DNA from 3 places in the Burkholderia sp. THE68 genome. Region 1 is predicted to be linked to each of the others. Evidence: predicted binding sites of a transcription regulator. Region 1 holds the regulator's gene; each other region holds the start of a gene.

What was found. Region 1 encodes HrcA, which represses chaperone genes, less so after heat shock. Its sites were predicted from a motif close to TTAGCACTCNNNNNNNNNGAGTGCTAA; they were not measured.
Region 2: a site for HrcA is predicted at 3,743-3,769, ahead of rpoH (RNA polymerase sigma factor RpoH). Genes of this name have one in related genera too.
Region 3: a site for HrcA is predicted at 1,419-1,445, ahead of BTHE68_RS10185 (co-chaperone GroES). Genes of this name have one in related genera too.

Annotation. Positions count from the first base shown of each region.
Region 1 is NZ_AP022315.1:387,060-393,128, forward strand. It holds gene recN (DNA repair protein RecN) at 1-1,508, opposite strand, end outside; gene BTHE68_RS01870 (NAD kinase) at 1,552-2,448, opposite strand; gene hrcA (heat-inducible transcriptional repressor HrcA) at 2,635-3,651, shown strand; gene hemH (ferrochelatase) at 3,775-4,842, shown strand; gene BTHE68_RS01885 (RNA-binding S4 domain-containing protein) at 4,868-5,275, shown strand; gene grpE (nucleotide exchange factor GrpE) at 5,778-6,069, shown strand, end outside.
Region 2 is NZ_AP022315.1:214,791-220,859, forward strand. It holds gene ptsP (phosphoenolpyruvate--protein phosphotransferase) at 1-741, shown strand, start outside; gene nagE (N-acetylglucosamine-specific PTS transporter subunit IIBC) at 827-2,614, shown strand; gene rpoH (RNA polymerase sigma factor RpoH) at 2,746-3,681, opposite strand; gene BTHE68_RS01095 (acyloxyacyl hydrolase) at 4,042-4,599, shown strand; gene BTHE68_RS01100 (nuclear transport factor 2 family protein) at 4,645-5,028, shown strand; gene leuA (2-isopropylmalate synthase) at 5,057-6,069, opposite strand, start outside.
Region 3 is NZ_AP022315.1:2,150,775-2,156,843, forward strand. It holds gene groL (chaperonin GroEL) at 1-949, opposite strand, end outside; gene BTHE68_RS10185 (co-chaperone GroES) at 1,049-1,339, opposite strand; gene BTHE68_RS10190 (DUF4148 domain-containing protein) at 1,712-2,017, shown strand; gene BTHE68_RS10195 (DUF2242 domain-containing protein) at 2,220-2,975, shown strand; gene BTHE68_RS10200 (D-(-)-3-hydroxybutyrate oligomer hydrolase) at 2,989-5,133, opposite strand; gene BTHE68_RS10205 (BON domain-containing protein) at 5,342-5,713, opposite strand.

The DNA of each region.
Region 1 (6,069 bases):
TTCGCGACCTGGAAATGCTGATCGCCACGCGCGGCCACTTGCGGCAGGTGCGTAACGCACAGCACCTGACGGTCGCGTCCGAGCTGGTGCAAGAGACGCCCGACCACTTCCGCCACACCGCCGCCGATGCCCGTGTCCACTTCGTCGAAGATGAGCGTGGGCGTCGGGCTCGCGGTGCTCGCGATCACCGCGAGCGCGAGGCTGATGCGCGCGAGTTCGCCGCCTGAAGCGACTTTCGCGAGCGGCCTCAACGCAACCCCCGCGTGACCGGCGACGCGGAATTCGATCTGCTCCAGCCCGTTCGCGCCGCCTTCGGCGAGCGGCACGAGCGCGACCTCGAAGCTCCCGCCCGCCATCGACAATTCCTGCATGCCTTCGGTGACGGCCTTCGACAGATTTTTCGCGGCCTTCGCGCGCGCTTTCGACAGCACCTTGGCCTGCGCGATATAGTCGCTCTTCGCCTTGTCGGCGGCGGCGTTGAGCGCGTCGAGATCGGCAGCGGCGTCGAGGTCGGCGAGTTGACGGCGGCGCGCGTCGTGTTCTTCCGGCAGCGTCTCGGGCTGCAGGCGGAACTTGCGCGCCGTCGAGTGCAACTGGTCCATGCGCCTTTCGACTTGCGCGAGGCGGTCGGGATCGAGCTCCAGCCGCTGCGCGTAATGCGACAGCGAGTACGACGCCTCCTGCAACTGGATCTCCGCCGGTTCGAGCGAGGCGAGCACGTCGTTCAGGTCGGGATCGATATCGGCGAGACCGCGCACCTTCGAGATGATCGCGCCGAGCTGAGAGATCATCGCTTCGTCGGATTCGGAGAGCGCGCCGAGCGCGCCTTGAACGCCGTCGATGAGACTCGCCGAATGCGATAGCCGATGATGCTCCGCGCTCACTTCCTCCCATTCGCCCGGCTGCGGCGCGAGCTTGTCGAATTCGCTCAGCTGCCACGCGAGACGCTCGCGCTCCAGTTGCAGTTCGCGGTCGCGGCTTTGCGCGGTCTCGACGGCTTGCTGTGCATCGCGCATGGCGCGCCACGCACGATTCACCGCGCCGGCGGTATCGATCAATTGCGCGTGGGTGTCGAAGAGTTCCCGCTGCGCGTCGGGCCGCATCAGCAATTGATGCGCGTGCTGACCGTGAATATCGACGAGCATTTCGCCCACTTCGCGCAGTTGCGCGAGCGTCGCGGGCGTGCCGTTGATGAACGCGCGCGAGCGTCCGCCCGAGTCGATCACACGGCGCAGCATGACCGAGTCGCTGTCCTGCGACAGCGCGTGCTCGTCCAGCCAGCGCGTGACCTGCGGATGCGTGCCGAATTCCGCGGTGATGTCGGCGCGCGCCTGACCGGTTCGCACGACGCTCGCGTCGCCGCGCGCGCCTAGCGTGAGCGCGAGGGCGTCGATCAGGATCGACTTGCCCGCGCCGGTTTCACCCGAAAAGACCGTGAAGCCTGGATCGAAATCGATATCCAGTGTGGCGACGATGACGAAATCTCGAATGGAAAGATGACGGAGCATGGACGCTTCGGAAAGGGGATTCGGAATTCGGGATGCGGGTGGATCAGAGCGCCGAAGAATCCTGCGACGGATGCTCGTTCCAGTGCAGCTTTTTGCGCAACGTCGCGTAGGTGCTGTAGCCGACCGGATGCAGCACCGGCACCGTATGCTTCGAGCGCCGCACTTCGATCACGTCGTTCAGCTCGACGGCGGTGAACGACTGCATGTCGAAGTTCACGTTGACGTCTCGCCCGCCGATGATCTGGATGGTCACCTTGGAATCGTCGGGCAGCACGATCGGACGATTCGACAGCGAATGCGGCGCGATCGGCACGAGCACGAAGCCCTGCAACTGCGGATGGAGAATCGGCCCCGCCGAGGACAGCGCGTAGGCGGTCGAGCCGGTGGGCGTCGCGACGATCAGGCCGTCGGAGCGCTGGTTGTACATGAAGTGGCCATCCACCGAGACGCGCAGTTCCGCCATGCCGGAGAAGCCGCTGCGATTCACCACGACATCGTTGAACGCGAGCGCGTGGTAGATCGGCTTGTCGTCGCGCATGATGCGCGCTTCGAGCAGGCTGCGCTCCTCGCGCTCGAACTGGCCGGCGAGCATCTGCGGCACCAGTTCGCGGACCGCCTTGAGCGGGATGTCGGTGATGAAGCCGAGCCGCCCGTGATTCACGCCGATGAGCGGCGTCTTGTACGGCGCGAGCTGGCGGCCGATGCCAAGCATGGTGCCGTCGCCGCCGAGCACGATCGCGACGTCCGCGCGCGCGCCCATCTCGGCGATGGACAACGCCGGGAACTCCGTCACGCCGACGTCCTTCGCCGTGCCCGCCTCGAACACGACCTCGAAGCCTTGCTGGGCCAGGTGATCGGCGAGCGATCTCAGCGGCGCCTCGATGCCGGGCGTGTTGGTGCGCCCCACGAGGGCGACGGTCTTGAATTGGCCAATTTCCATGCCGGCATTACACCATAGTCAGAGAGCGAAAAGAACCGTGCGCGACGGCGTTCTGGCGCGCTTTCGCCGGACCGCGCAGCGTCGCGCGGGCACGCGCGTTGTTTCTCGCTAGAATGGAGCGGACGTTGAACGTAGCACTCGCGGCGCGGCACGCCGCCCCTCGACTCGTTGAGCTAAAATTTCCCCATGCTAGACCCACGTGCACAAACCCTCCTCAAGACGTTGATCGAGCGCTACATCGCCGAAGGTCAGCCGGTCGGTTCGCGCACGTTATCACGTCATTCCGGTCTCGAACTGAGCCCCGCGACGATCCGCAATGTCATGTCGGATCTCGAGGAGCTCGGTCTCGTCTCGAGCCCGCATACGTCGGCGGGGCGGATTCCCACGCCGCGCGGCTACCGGCTCTTCGTCGACACGATGCTGACTGTAGAAGCGCCCGAAGACGAAGCGATGACCACCGCGGTCAAGACCCGCCTGCAAGGCGAGGAACCGCAGAAGATCGTCGCGGCGGCGGCGAGCGTGCTGTCCAATCTGTCGTCGTTCGCGGGCGTCGTGCTCACGCCGCGCCGCAGTCACATGTTCAAGCAGATCGAGTTCATGCGGCTGTCGGACAAGCGCATCCTGCTCATCATCGTGACGCCCGAAGGCGACGTGCAGAACCGCATGATGGCGACGCAGCGCGACTACTCGCCCTCGCAGCTCGTCGAAGCCTCCAATTACATCAACGCGCACTTTGCGGGCCTGTCTTTCGACGAAGTGCGCCGGCGCCTGCGCGAGGAAATCGACCAGTTGCGCGGCGACATGACCACGCTCATGCAGGCGGCCGTGGTCGCGAGTACGGCCGAGACCGACCCCACGGACACCGTGCTCATTTCCGGCGAGCGCAATCTGCTCGAAGTGGCGGACCTTTCGTCCGACATGGCGCGGCTGCGCAAGCTTTTCGATTTGTTCGACCAAAAGACGAGCCTCCTGCAATTGCTGGATGTATCGAGTCACGCACAAGGCGTGCAGATTTTCATCGGCGGCGAGTCGAATCTCGTGCCGATCGAGGAAATGAGCGTCGTGACGGCGCCGTACGAAGTCAACGGAAAGATCGTCGGCACGCTCGGCGTGATCGGCCCGACGCGCATGGCGTACAACCGCGTGATTCCGATCGTGGACATCACCGCGCGCCTGCTGTCGATGTCGCTCAGTCACCAGTAACGCCATCTTGGCGCGCCGCGCGAGGCTGTGCCACTAGGCCGTTCGGCCAATGATGCGCGTTCGGGCGCGCCGCTATAATGGTCTTCACCTTTTCCGACGACCTTTCCCGGCCCGCCTGCCCCTATGCGTTTCGACCTCGAGTTGCCCTCGCAGCCCAGCGCTTCGCATCGCGTCGCGGTGCTGCTGATCAATCTCGGCACGCCGGACGCGCCCACGCCGCGGGCGGTGCGCAAGTATCTGGCGCAATTCCTGTCCGATCCACGCGTCGTCGAAATTCCCTCGCTCGTGTGGCAGGTGATTCTGCGCGGGCTGATCCTGCCGTTTCGCGGGCGCTCCTCGGCGAAGAAGTACGCGCAGGTCTGGATGCCCGAAGGCTCGCCGCTGCGCGTGCATACCGAAAAGCAGGTCGACGGGTTGCGGCGGCTCTTTGCGGCGAACGACTATCACGTGATCGTCGACTACGCGATGCGCTACGGCACGCCGGGCATCGGCGCGATGCTCAATCAACTGAAGCTCGAAGGCGCCGATCGCATTCTGCTTCTGCCGATGTATCCGCAGTATTCGTCGTCCACGACCGCCACCGCGTTCGACGATGCCTTCGCCGCGCTCAGGCGCGTGCGTAATCAGCCGGAAATCCGCACGATTCGTCACTACGCGGATCATCCGGCGTATATCGGCGCGCTGGCGGAACAGGTGCGCGATTATTGGCGTCACCACGGCCAGCCGGATTTTGCCGCGGGCGACAAGCTCGTGCTGAGCTTCCACGGCGTGCCCAAGCGCACGATGGATCTCGGCGACCCGTATCACGACCAGTGCCAGCAGACGGGCGCGCTGCTCGCGTCCGCGCTCGGACTCACGCCGGTGGAATGCCGTGTGACGTTCCAGTCGCGTTTTGGCCGCGCGGAGTGGCTTCAGCCGTACACCGCGCCGACGCTCGCCGAACTGGGCGCGGGCGGCGTCGCGCGCGTGGATGTGTTCTGTCCCGGCTTCACGGCGGATTGTCTGGAGACGATCGAGGAGATCGGCATCGAGGTGCGCGATGAATTCCTGAAGGCCGGCGGCAGGCAGTTCCACCGCATTCCCTGCCTGAATTCCGCGCCCGCATGGATCAAGGCATTGGGTGAAATCGCCGCGCAGCATTTGCAGGGATGGCCGGTGCAGACCGTGCAGCCGCTTACCGCGGTGGCCTGAGGCAGGCTTCAACAAGCATTCACTGATGAACTACAAGATTTCGACGGAACCTGGCGCGCGTTTGCGCATCGACAAATGGCTGTGGGCGGCGCGTTTCTTCAAGACGCGCTCGCTCGCGAGCGACGCGGTCGAGAAGGGGCGCGTGAAGATCGGCGGCGCGAACGTGAAGCCGTCGAAGGACGTGCGCGTCGGCGATATCGTCGAGATCGATATCGAACAGATCGTGTGGCAAGTCGAAGTGCTGGGCCTGTGCGACGTGCGCGGCCCGGCGACGGTCGCGCAGACCCTTTACGCCGAAACGGAAGAGGGCCGGGCGAAACGCGTGGCCGAAGCGGAGCGCCGCAAGACGTTCCGCGAGCCCGCGGCCAACCTGCAGGGCAGGCCGACGAAGCGGGACCGCCGGACTATCGACAAATTTTCTCGTTCGGATTGAAGTAGCTTTCGATGGTCGCGTGAACCCCTCCGTACTCGGTGGTACGGTCGGTCACGACGCCGGACATGCAAATGGTGGTCGTTCCCGCGACGAGTACCAGGGCGACCACCGCGATAGCAAAGGTCAGTTTCATGGTACCCCCGGAGAGCGGGTTGCCCGGGCGCGACGCGGCCGGGTCAGGAAACGGGCAAGGGCTGTAAGCGGTTGAAAAGCATTCGTAGGATTAGGGTTAACGTGCGTCCTGCGCTGCTTGTTTGAAGTGTAGGCGACTCAGGACTTTCCCTCAATCTCAAAATTGCGCGGTGCGGCGAAGTGCGTGTTACCGGCCATTTCCGCGCCATTGAAGTACCGAAGAAGCACTGAAAAAAGTCCGAAAAATTCGTCTGAAGGCTTGAAAATATCTTCGACGACCCAATTTCGGCCGTTAGTGCGAAAAACGCGACCATCTGAATCTGGCCGCGATCGCATCCGGTTCAACTCACAGCAATACACATCAAGCGACATGGAAAACACGCAAGAGAATTCAGCGAGCCAGAACCCGACGCCCGCCGACGATAACGCGCGCCAGGCCGCCGACACGACCAATGCGGCGCAGGCCGCACCGGCAGACGCGCCCGCCGCGCCGCAGCCCGCGCCGAATGAGGCCGAGGCCGCGCTGGCCGAAGCGCAGGCCACCATCGTGGCGCTCAAGGAAGACTTCCTGCGCGCCAAGGCCGAGACGGAAAACGTGCGCCGCCGCAGTCAGGAAGACGTCGCGAAGGCGCATAAATTCGCCATCGAAAATTTCGCGGAAA
Region 2 (6,069 bases), 170 kb from region 1:
GATGCACTGCAAGGCCGTACCGCGATCATCCGCACGCTCGATGTCGGCGCGGACAAGGAAGTCGATTATCTGACCCTTCCGCCCGAGGAAAACCCGGCGCTCGGCCTGCGCGGCATCCGTCTCGCGCAAGTGCGCCCCGATCTGCTCGACGATCAGTTGCGCGGCCTGCTTGCCGTGAAGCCGCTGGGCGCGGTACGCATCCTTCTGCCGATGGTGACGGACGCCGGCGAACTGCAGCGCCTGCGCGCGCGTATCGACGAACTGGCGCGCGAAGCGGGCCGCACGGAGCCGATCGAAGTGGGCGTGATGATCGAAGTGCCGTCGGCGGCGCTGCTCGCCGACCAACTCGCGAAATACGCGGATTTCCTCTCGATCGGCACCAACGACCTCACGCAGTACACGCTCGCGATGGACCGCTGCCAGCCCGATCTCGCCGCGCAGTCCGACGGCCTGCATCCCGCCGTGCTGCGCCTCATCAAGGTGGCCGTGCAGGGCGCGGAAAAGCACGGCAAGTGGGTCGGCGTGTGCGGCGCGCTCGGCGGCGATCCGGTCGCGGCTCCGTTGCTCGTCGGCCTCGGCGTGACCGAACTGTCGGTCGATCCGGGCACGGTGCCCGGCATCAAGGCGCGCGTGCGCAATCTCGATTACCAACTGTGCCGTCAGCGCGCCGAGGACTGCCTCGCGCTCGAATCGGCACAGGCAGTAAGAGCGGCAAGCCGCGAAATCTGGCCGCAGGACTGATCGTCCGTCCTTCTGACAGCTTCGCGGAGCCTTTTTCGCAATCCCCGCAGCAGTAACGACAAGACTTATATTTTTGGAGAACCCGATGGACGCCAACCCGTTTGCAAAGATGCAGCGACTAGGCCGCGCGCTGATGCTGCCGATCGCCGTACTTCCGGTGGCCGGCCTGCTTCTGCGTCTCGGCCAGCCTGATGTCTTCAACATCAAGATGATCGCCGACGCCGGCGATGCGATCTTCACCAACCTTCCGCTTTTGTTCGCCATCGGCGTGGCGGTGGGCTTCGCGAAGGACAACAACGGCACGGCGGGTCTCGCCGGCGCGATCGGCTATCTGATCGAAGTGGCGGTGATGAAGGACATCAACGACAAGCTCAACATGGGCGTGCTGTCGGGGATCATCGCCGGGGTGATTGCGGGCTACATGTACAACCGCTTCAAGGACATCAAGCTGCCCGAATATCTGGCGTTCTTCGGCGGCAAGCGCTTCGTGCCGATCATTACGGGCGTCACGTGTCTGATACTCGGCATCGTGCTCGGCTACATATGGCAGCCGGTGCAGGCGGCCATCGACACGGCGGGCAACTGGCTGACGACGGCCGGCGCGCTCGGCACGTTCGTGTTCGGCGTGCTGAACCGCATCCTGCTCGTGACGGGTCTGCATCACATCATCAACTCGCTCGCATGGTTCGTGTTCGGCTCGTTCACGCCTCCGGGCGGCGGCGCGGTGGTGCACGGCGACCTGCATCGCTTCTTCGCGGGCGATCCGACCGCGGGCGGCTTCATGACCGGCTTCTTCCCGATCATGATGTTCGGTCTTCCGGCCGCGTGTCTCGCGATGTTCCATGAGGCACCGAAGGAGCGCCGCGCGATCGTCGGCGGCCTGCTGTTCTCGATGGCGCTGACCGCGTTCCTCACGGGCGTGACCGAACCGATCGAATACAGCTTCATGTTCCTCGCGCCGGTGCTCTACGCGATTCACGCCGTGCTGACGGGTCTGTCGCTCGCGATCTGTTCGGCGCTCGGCGTCCATCTCGGCTTCACGTTCTCGGCGGGCGCGATCGACTATGTGCTGAACTACGGCCTGTCGCAGCGCGGCTGGATGGCGATTCCGATCGGCATCGTCTATTTCGTCATTTACTACGGCCTGTTCCGCTTCTTCATCCGCAAGTTCAACATGGCGACGCCGGGCCGCGAGCCGGCCACGACCGATGCAGAAACCGATGTCGCAACCACGGTCGATGGCGGTCTGATTCCGCCGGTTCCGGGCGCTGCGGCTGTGTCGAACACGCGTGCGGCGAAGTACATCGCGGCGCTCGGCGGCGCGTTTAACCTGACGCTCGTCGATGCCTGCACGACGCGTCTGCGTCTGTCGGTGGTGGATTCGGAGAAAGTGTCGGAGCCGCAGTTGAAGGGCATCGGCGCGCGCGGCGTGCTCAAGCGCGGCGCGACCAACGTGCAGGTGATCATCGGACCGGAAGCCGACCTGATCGCCGATGAAATCCGCACCGAGCTGGAACATTCGTCGACGCGTGGCGCGACGCCGGCATCGTCGACGCCGGCACAACCGGTGGCAGCGGCTGTGAGCGCCGACCAGACGCCCGGCCCGCTCGATCCGGACCCGTTCCGCTGGCTCGCCGTGTTCGGCGGCGCGACCAACATCGCTTCGATCGACGCGGTTGCGCAGACGCGCCTGCGCGTGGTCGTGCGCGATCCGTCGTCGGTGGATCGTCAACGTCTGTCGTCGCTGGATGTTGCGTGGGTGTCGGCCGATACGTTCCACATCGTCGTGGGCGCGGCGGCGCAGCGTTATGCGACGCAATTGTCCACGCGTCTGTCGGGCAACGGCGGCGGCACCGCGCCGATGCCGGCGTGATGCGGTAGTCGATGGTTGAAAGCAAACGGCACCTTCGGGTGCCGTTTGCTTTTCAGGTCAAGGTCAAAAGAAAAAGCCCGCCGTCTCGTCGACGGCGGGCTTCGCAACTTCTGCTACGGCACAGTCAGGTATTACGCGTAGTCGTGCAGCGCGGAGCGCATTTTCTTCATCGCGCTCGCTTCGATCTGGCGGATGCGTTCCGCCGACACGCCGAACTCGTCGGCCAGTTCATGCAGCGTCTTGCCGCCCGAGCCATCGTCCTGCACGTCGAGCCAGCGCGCCTTGATGATGCGGCGGCTGCGCTCATCGAGCGATTCCAGCGCGTCGGCGAGTCCGTCGCTTTGCAGCTTGTCGAACTGGCGCGCGGCGATGACGTTCGTCGGCTCGTTGTGCGAGTCTGCAAGATAGGCGATCGGCGCGAATGCTTCCTCGCCGTCGTCGATCTGGCCTTCGAGCGCGATATCACCGCCCGACAGGCGCGTTTCCATCTCCGCGACTTCCTCGCGCTTCACGTTCAGCTCGCTCGCGAGACCTTCGATCTCGTCCGGCGTGAACGCCGAATGGCTCGTCTTGTGGCTGCGCAGGTTGAAGAACAGCTTGCGCTGCGCCTTGGTTGTGGCGACCTTCACCATGCGCCAGTTGCGCAGGATGTACTCGTGGATCTCGGCCTTGATCCAGTGCATCGCGTACGAAACCAGGCGTACGTTTTGCTCGGGGTCGAAGCGCTTCACGGCCTTCATCAGACCGATGTTGCCTTCCTGGATCAGGTCTGCGTGCGGCAGGCCGTAGCCAAGGTAGTTGCGGGCGATCGACACTACGAGGCGCAAGTGCGAAAGCACGAGCTGGCGCGCGGCGTTCAGGTTGCCCTGCTCGCGGAATTCGGTGGCGTACTGACGTTCCTCTGCTTGCGAAAGCATCGGAATGCGGTTCACTGCTTGTATATAGGAATCGATGTTGCCGATCTGGCCGGTCAGCATCGACGACTGTGCGTACGTCAGCGCGCCTGCCGAAGATGCCTTGGCAGGTGCCGAGCTCAGAACATTCGGAAGGGTCATCGCATTGGTCACGCTCATTAGCTCCTTATCAACAATTCACTCGCCGCTTAACGGCGGCAAGTCAGACACGATATTAGCACTCCGGTTTAGCGAGTGCTAAGTGTTAGAGGGCAGGAGAATGTGTGAGTTCCCACAAAAGCTATCGAATTTGCGAGGTCAATAGGACAGATTGTTGAGACAAAAGCGGAATATTATACCGACCAGCCGTTCGCTTTCGAATCGATTACCGCTTTTGTGCATTGCGGCGAAAGAAAATTCAACAGAATGGAGCGCGTCGTTACGCTTTCTGCACATCTTGAAAAACGTCTCTAGAATTCGCCAGACAACGCTGTTAATGAAACACGCCCGTCATCCGAGGAAAATGGGGTGCTCATGCATAAAAACAAGAGTTCGTGGATTTTCCGTTCGGCAGTCTGCGCCGCGTTCGGCCTCGCGTCGGCAGCGGCGCACGCGGACAGGTTCGGCGTTCAGGTCGCTGGCGGCGTCGCCAACCATGACATCAAGAAACTCGATCTCGGCGTCGCCTGGGACCCGGGCCTCACCTGGTGGGAGATCGGCGGATTCCATTTCACGCTCATCGGCGAAGGGCACGTATCCTACTGGCATACGACCGAGGACAACGCCGTCCACCCGAGCATCTGGGAAGTCGGCCTTACGCCGGTCGTGCGCTTCGTGAAGAGTTCGGGCTACTTCCGGCCGTTCATCGAGGCGGGCGTCGGCGTGCGGCTGCTTTCGCACGCGCGCATCACGCAGGATTTCACCGTGTCGACGGCCTTCCAGTTCGCCGACATGGTCGGCGTCGGCATGATCTTCGGCGAAAAACAGAGCTATCAGGCGGGCTTCCGATTCCAGCATCTGTCGAACGCAGGTATCAAAGACCCGAATCCTGGTATAAATTTCAGCCAGCTATATCTGCAATACAACTTTTGACGGGGCGCCGGCGTATCGGTTCCTCGACACAAGGGGAATGGACAGATGCCGGCAAAAACCATTGAGGCCATCCGCGGCCTCGAGCGTGACCGTTTTCGTGCGATGGTCGAGAGCGACGGCCCCGCGCTGGATGCGCTGCTGGCTGAAAACGTCAGCTACGTCCATACGAACGGCAAGCGGGAGACGAAGCGCCAGTTCATCGACGCCATTACCGCAGGCCGCCGCCGCTATCGTCAGATCGAGATTCAGTCGCAGGATGTGCTGCCCGCGGGGCGCGATACGTGTCTCGTGTCCGGGCGCGCGCTGATCGAGATGGAATCGAAGAACGGCGCGCTGCTTTTTCCGATCGCCTATACCGCCGTGCACGTCCAGACCGAAGGGCAGTGGCAGCTGCTTGCGCTGCAGGCGACGCGCGTCGCGCTGGAATAGCGCCGCGCGCGCCGCCTTGCGCTGAGGCTTACGCCGCCTCCATCGCCTCGTCCTGCCGATCCTCCTGCACGACGCGCTTCGAACGGTTCACCGCGCTCACGACCGCATCGGCGACCGCGAGCGCCGGATTGGCATGCACCGCGACGCCGAAGCGCGTCTGGCCGTCGCCGACGCGGCAGCCGACGAACGCGGCCGTGTCGCCGCTCGCCGTGACGGCGGTTTCAAACCAGTTCACGCTCGCGTCCACGCCGAGTGCTGCCGCGACCGTCTGCGCCCAGACATCGCCGCTCGGCGCGCTTGCCGCCGGCGCGATCACGACGCGCTTTCCGAACACCGACAGGGTCGAAGCGTCGATACGCGATACCGGTCCGCCCGCGTCGAAATACTCGCGTTTGAAGAGTTCGCAGATCGCTTCGCCGCTGATTTCCGCGCCGGAAGTGTCCGTGACGGTCTGAACGGCGTGGCTGAATTCGATCTGCACGCGGCGCGGCGGCGTGAAGCCGAGTCCGCGCTCGAGCAGATAAGTGGAGCCGCCCTTGCCGGACTGGCTGTTCACGCGGATCACGGCATCGTAGCTGCGGCCGAGATCGGCCGGATCGATCGGCAGATACGGCACTTCCCACACCGTGCCCGGCACGCGCTGCGCGAAGCCTTTGCGGATCGCGTCCTGATGCGAACCCGAAAACGCGGTGAAGACGAGATCGCCGGCGTACGGATGGCGCGGATGCACCGGAATCTGATTGCAGCGCTCGACGACGCGGCGCACGGCGTCGATGTCAGAGAAATCAAGCTCCGGATCGATGCCTTGCGTATACAGGTTCATCGCGAGCGTGACGAGATCGACGTTGCCGGTGCGCTCGCCGTTGCCAAACAGACACCCTTCGATGCGGTCCGCGCCCGCGAGCAGCGCCATTTCCGCCGCGGCGACCGCCGTGCCGCGATCGTTATGCGGATGCACCGACAGCACGATGCTGTCGCGATAACCCATGTTGCGGTCCATCCACTCGATCTGGTCGGCGAAGACGTTCGGCATCGCGGCTT
Region 3 (6,069 bases), 1.1 Mb from region 1:
GCTCAGCCAGCGTCGCCTTTTCGAGCGTCAGGCCGGTTTCTTCCGCAACCACTTGACCGCCGGTCAGGATCGCGATGTCTTCCAGCATGGCCTTGCGACGGTCGCCGAAGCCCGGAGCCTTGACAGCAACCGTCTTCAGGATGCCGCGGATGTTGTTGACGACCAGCGTTGCGAGCGCTTCGCCTTCGACGTCTTCAGCGATGATCAGCAGCGGACGGCCAGCCTTCGCGACTTGTTCCAGCACCGGGAGAAGGTCACGGATGTTGGAAACCTTCTTGTCGTGCAGCAGCACGAACGGGTTTTCCAGCACGGCGACTTGCTTGTCCGGGTTGTTGATGAAGTACGGCGACAGGTAACCGCGGTCGAACTGCATGCCTTCCACGACGTCCAGCTCGTCTTCCAGCGACTTGCCGTCTTCGACGGTGATCACGCCTTCCTTGCCGACCTTGTCCATCGCTTCAGCGATGCGATCGCCGATCGACGTGTCGCTGTTCGCCGAGATCGAGCCGACTTGCGCGATTTCCTTGTTGGTCGTGCAGGGCTTGCTGATCTTGCGCAGTTCTTCGATTGCTGCGGCCACGGCCTTGTCGATGCCGCGCTTCAGGTCCATCGGGTTCATGCCCGACGCGACGTACTTCATGCCTTCGCGAACGATCGATTGCGCCAGAACGGTAGCGGTCGTGGTGCCGTCACCTGCGTTGTCGCTGGTCTTGGAAGCCACTTCCTTGACCATTTGCGCGCCCATGTTCTGGAGCTTGTCCTTCAGTTCGATTTCCTTCGCGACCGAGACACCGTCCTTGGTGACCGTCGGGCCGCCGAACGAACGCTCGAGCACGACGTTGCGGCCCTTCGGACCCAGCGTGACCTTGACCGCGTTGGCCAGGATGTTCACGCCTTCGACCATCTTGGCGCGTGCGGTATCGCCAAAAGTGACTTCTTTAGCTGCCATATCCAAACTCCTTGATTCGATTCGGTTTGCTGGCTTCGCCCAAGCGCGCCCGAACGGGGCTGCGGCTCGATGGCGAAGCCGAACGTGCAGGAAGGATGCTTACTTGACCAGAACGGCCATGATGTCTTCTTCGCGCATGACGAGCAGTTCCTGCCCGTCGACCTTGACGGTCTGGCCAGCGTACTTGCCGAACAGAACGCGGTCGCCCACCTTCACGTCGAGGGCGTTCTGCACGCCCTTGTCATCGCGCTTGCCCGGGCCGATGGCCAGGACTTCGCCTTGATCCGGCTTTTCTGCCGCGGCTTCCGGGATCACGATGCCCGATGCGGTCTTGGTTTCCTGGTCCAGACGCTTGACGATGACGCGATCGTGCAAAGGACGAAGGTTCATACACACTCCTCTCTTGATTGAGACTGAAAACGCGGGAAAACCCATCCGTTGAGAACGATCTCGCCGGACGGCAATCTTGTTAGCACTCTCGTGCAGTGAGTGCTAATTATATGGACCGAGTTTGACAATTTCAAGGAGGGGGATGAGCGGGGAATCCCGTAGGACGGCGCGCGGACATGCTGGCGCATCCCTAAGACCAATGAATACAGTGCTTTCGATTGAAGCGATTAATGTCGAATCGCAAAAAGTGATTTGGTCAGATCAGGGTTTTTACCGATACGTCGCCGGCCTACACTGCCTCTCAACGACGAAGCAGTGGAAAGACACTTCACCACCGGCAACGTTCCCCAAATCAGCATTCGGAGGCTCATCATGTTCAAGTCCATCGTTCCCGCCATCGCCATCGCTGCCGTTCTGGCGGTTCCCGGTTTCGCGCAGGCGCGCGAAGACGGCCCGGTCACCCGCGCGCAAGTGCGCGCCGAGCTGGTTCAACTCGAGCGCGCGGGCTACAACCCCGTCAGCAGCGAAGTCGACTATCCCGCCGACATCCAGGCCGCAGAAGCGCGCGTCGCGGCTCAGGGCGTCGCCGCCAGTTCATTCGGTGGCGCGGGCGAAGGTGCGTCGGCATCGGGCAAGGCCAGCAATGCCGTCAACGCGATCGACTTCAATCGCCCGTAAGCGATTCGTCGACCGAGAGCGAAGCCCGGCCAGGCGCCGGGCTTTGCGCTTTTCGAAACGATGAATTGACCCGCCCGACGCCTTTCATCACGCTGTAAACCACGGATTCGACGATGTTTTCAGACTGCGCTTTTTCATCGGTCAGTCCGGCGGCACTACAATTTGTGTCTGCCGTTGACACAAATTTCGGATCCACCGCCTCATGCCCATGCCGTCGCCGCGCCTCGTTTTCGCCTCTCTCGGACTGATCGCCCTCGCCGCCTGCGGAGGGCGCAACGCGGTCGCGCCGAGCTATCAGCAGGAATTGTTCAGCACCGGCGCAAGCCCGTTCGCGCACAACTTCGACGCCACCGTGAACGAAACCTGCGAAGCCGCGCGCCGCGCGCTGCTGTCGCAAGGATTTCTCACGACGATGGGCCAGCCCGACACCGTCGATGCCACCAAGAACTTCCAGCCGAGCGCCGAAACGCACGTCGCGGTGTCCTTTCATGTGGTCTGCACGCCCGGCGAGAACGCGACGAACCAGAGCATCGCGTATGTGAACGCCGTGCAGGACGGCTACGCGCTCAAGAAAAGCGATACATCGGCGAGCGTTGGTTTGAGCGTGCTCGGCTCGCTCTCGCTGCCGATCCGCTCGAACAGCGACGCAATGGTCAAGATTTCCAGCGAAACCGTGCCGGCGGGCAAGTTCTACGACCGTTTTTTCAATCTGATGGGCCATTACCTGAACACGGTGCCGCGCAGCGCGCCCGTCGCCGCCGATGAAGTGAAGAGCAAGCCGCTCGCGCCGTCGCTCATCGTCAACTCGCCGGAACTCACGCCGACGCCGATCGTCGTGCAGACGCCCGCCGCCGCGACCGCGATTCAGGCGTCGGATGCGGTCGCGGCGGGCGCGTCGGCGGCGGAGGCGGCAGCGGCCGCAGCGCCATCGGCGCCACGCACCACCGCCACGCAATGACTCACACCGTCGGTCAGTTCGGCACGTTGACGGCGCCGCCCGTCACCGTGATCGCATTCGCACCCGGATCGGTTGCGATCGGCGGCAGGTTCGATACCGAAAGCGCCGGCGCCGAGCCCGCCGTGCCGCCCCGCGCGACCGTGCGTACCACCTGCGAAGGCGGCAGCGGCGCGTTGCTCTTCAGGTGATTCCACATCAGGTTCAGCGCCTGAATGTTGTAGTAGTGGACCGGGATGAAGCGCGTGTCGAAGCCGGCCACGCTGAGGAACGCGTCGAAATGCTGACCGTTCGTGATCTCATAGAGCGAAAGCTGGCTCTTGCTTCCTTCCGCGACGCGATTCGCGCCGAGATACGGGCGCGACGCGTGATTGATCGGCACGAGCGCATCCGCGCGGCCCTGCACGATGATCGCGGGCTTGCCGCGCAGGTTCGCGTTCACGCGGATCGCGTTCACGCTGCCCATCATCGTCGCATTGCCGTCGGTCCATAGCGAGCGCAGGCACGCCGCGCCCGCGTAGCTCGCGTCGGGCGTCGCGAAGCGATGATCCGCCGCGCCCGTATTCCCCGCGTTGTAGACGAGGTTGATGCCGTTGGTCGGCGGCACGCCGTTGCCGTTGCCAAAGAGCGTCGGCATCGGCGAGATGATCGGCGTGACGCCCGCTGCCCCCGTCGCCGCGTTGGTCGTGCCGAAGCTGAAATTGCACAGGTTGTCGAGCACGCTCGCCTTCATGTAGGCGTCGGCATAAGTGACGGCCACCGCCGGCACCGCTTGCGAATCCCACATCGGCGCCTGGAGCGTGTCCGAGTCGGTCTGGTAGCCCGCCTGATGCAACTTGTTCAGCGCGTCGGTCGCCTGCGTGACGGTGCTACCGCTCGCGATGAACCCGTTGACAGCGAGCGTCGCGCAGCGCGCCGTGCGGATCGCGTTGGTGGTCGCCACGGGCAGCGCCGTCAGATAAGGCGCACCGGCCGCGGCGGGCGCGAGCGCCGCGCACGGTTGCAGCAGATTGGCGAGCGTCATGTAATCCGCGAGCGGCCGCCCGAACGAGCCGACCGGCACGCCGCCCTGCCGCACCGAAACCTGCGACGGCAAGTTCAGGTTGATCTGCGGCTCGCCGACGACCACCGCCGTGATCCAGCCATCGGTATCCTGCTCGGCCGCCGCCAGCGACGCGCCGCCGCCGTTGCTCACCGATGCCGCGATCGTCGTGATGCTGCCTGTGTTGTAGCGCACCTGATGCGTCGAACCGCTGACCGGGCCGAACATGTCGTTGAGCGCCCAGTACGCGAACTGGATCGCCTGCAAGGTGTTCTTGCCCCAGTCCTTTTCCGGGTTTTGCTGCGAATGCGCGTGCTTGTACGCGTAACGATTCGGGAATGCCGAATTGAACGACGACAGCGCCGATGCGTCGACGTTCGCCTTGAATATCGCCTTGGTCCCGGCGATATTCGCGTTGGCAAGCGTGCCGTCGATCATCGTGACGAGATTGGTCGCGAGTTCGTGGCCGCCGTTGCCGCTGCCCTTGTCGGTGTAGGCAACCGCACAGCCGCGCTTCAGGCCCCACTCGCCCGCGGCCGAGATCGCGCCGTAGACGCCACGCGATCCCGACGACGTCGCGGTGACAATGCACGGCTGATCCGGGTTGAAGCTCGCCGGAATCTGCACGAGCAGGCTGACGTTCTGCGTGCCGCTGCCATCGTCGGCGTAAGCGATGTATTCCTTGCCCGCGATCTTGCCCTCGCCGAGCGTGTCGTTGCCGTTCAGATCGACGTTCGGGCCCCAGAACCGGCCGTAGCCGCCGTTCGCCGTCATATCGACGAGCGCACGATAGTTCGAGTAGATGGCGAGGCGCCGCAATTCCGCCGCCGTCGGCGCTGCCGGATTGGCGATGCCCGGTGCGCTCGCCGACGCGAGGCCCGTCTTGCCGAGACCGGCGGTCAGCAGGTCGTCGGAGGTGCCGTCGTAGGTCTGGGTGTTGACCGAGCCGGAGACGAAGCTCGGCAAAGTGTTCGTCGGCTGCCCGCTGCTGTTGTCGTCATCGCCGCCGTGGCATGCGGCGAGCGTCGCTGCCGCGAGCACCGCGAACGCGCCGAGCGCGGCCGCGCGCGGCACGTTCTGCAAAGCCTGCGATCTCTGGAAACGCGCGATTCTTTTCATTGTCAGTCTCCGCCATCCGTTTCGATTGAGTGGAGCAACCCGCGACGTGCGTCCACAGCACAAGTATCGCGCTGTATAAGGTCAGCGAAAAGTCGCGGCGAATGCGCCAAACGACAACGGGCTCCGGCGGGAATGCCGGAGCCCGTTCAAAGTCCCGCGGGCGAAGCAGGTGGCGTCGTGCGATGCCGCCTGCTGCCTGAGACTCGTGTTATTGCCCGCCGCCTTGCACGCCGAGCGTGATCTTGTTGCTCACGGACTTCACGCCCGTCACGCCCTTGGCGATTTCTTCCGCTTGGGCGATCTGGCCGCCTTCCGGCACCGTGCCCGTCAGCACGACCGCGCCGCTACGCGCGCGCACATAGACGTGCGACACGTCGAAGCCCTGCGCTTTCGACAACGCGCGGCGCACGTCGTAGCCGAGCTTGCGGTCGGTCTTCTTCGTTGCCGATTTCTGGGCTTTGGCCGTTGCCGCCGAATCCGTACTGGTGGCCGCCGCGTCGCTCGATTGGGCATAGGCGCTCGAAGCCACGGCCACGCACACCACCACGCCCAGCGCTTTCAACAGATCGACTGCTTTCATGATTTCTCCTTTTGTTTCGCTTGTTGACTTCGCACAGTTGCTACTTCGCTCGTTTTGCACTTCAAAAACGGGCCGCAGTCCCAGCGGCTGGGCTACGACATCGAGCGGCTGCCCGTGACCATGCGCTCGCCCGGCCGCCGATGGGCGACGAAGCATGGCGATGGCAAGCCGGCTGATGCGGCTCACGGTGCTGCGAGAGACTGGCGAAAGAAACCAAACCGCGGCCGGTTGGTCGGGCGGCAAAACCCGTCGGCTCGAATATGTCCTGCCGCATGGCGCATGCTCGGCGCGGCTCACGAGCCCATATTCCGGGCTGCGGCGCGCGAGGGCCATGTAGTGCGGCGGCGAACGTCAAT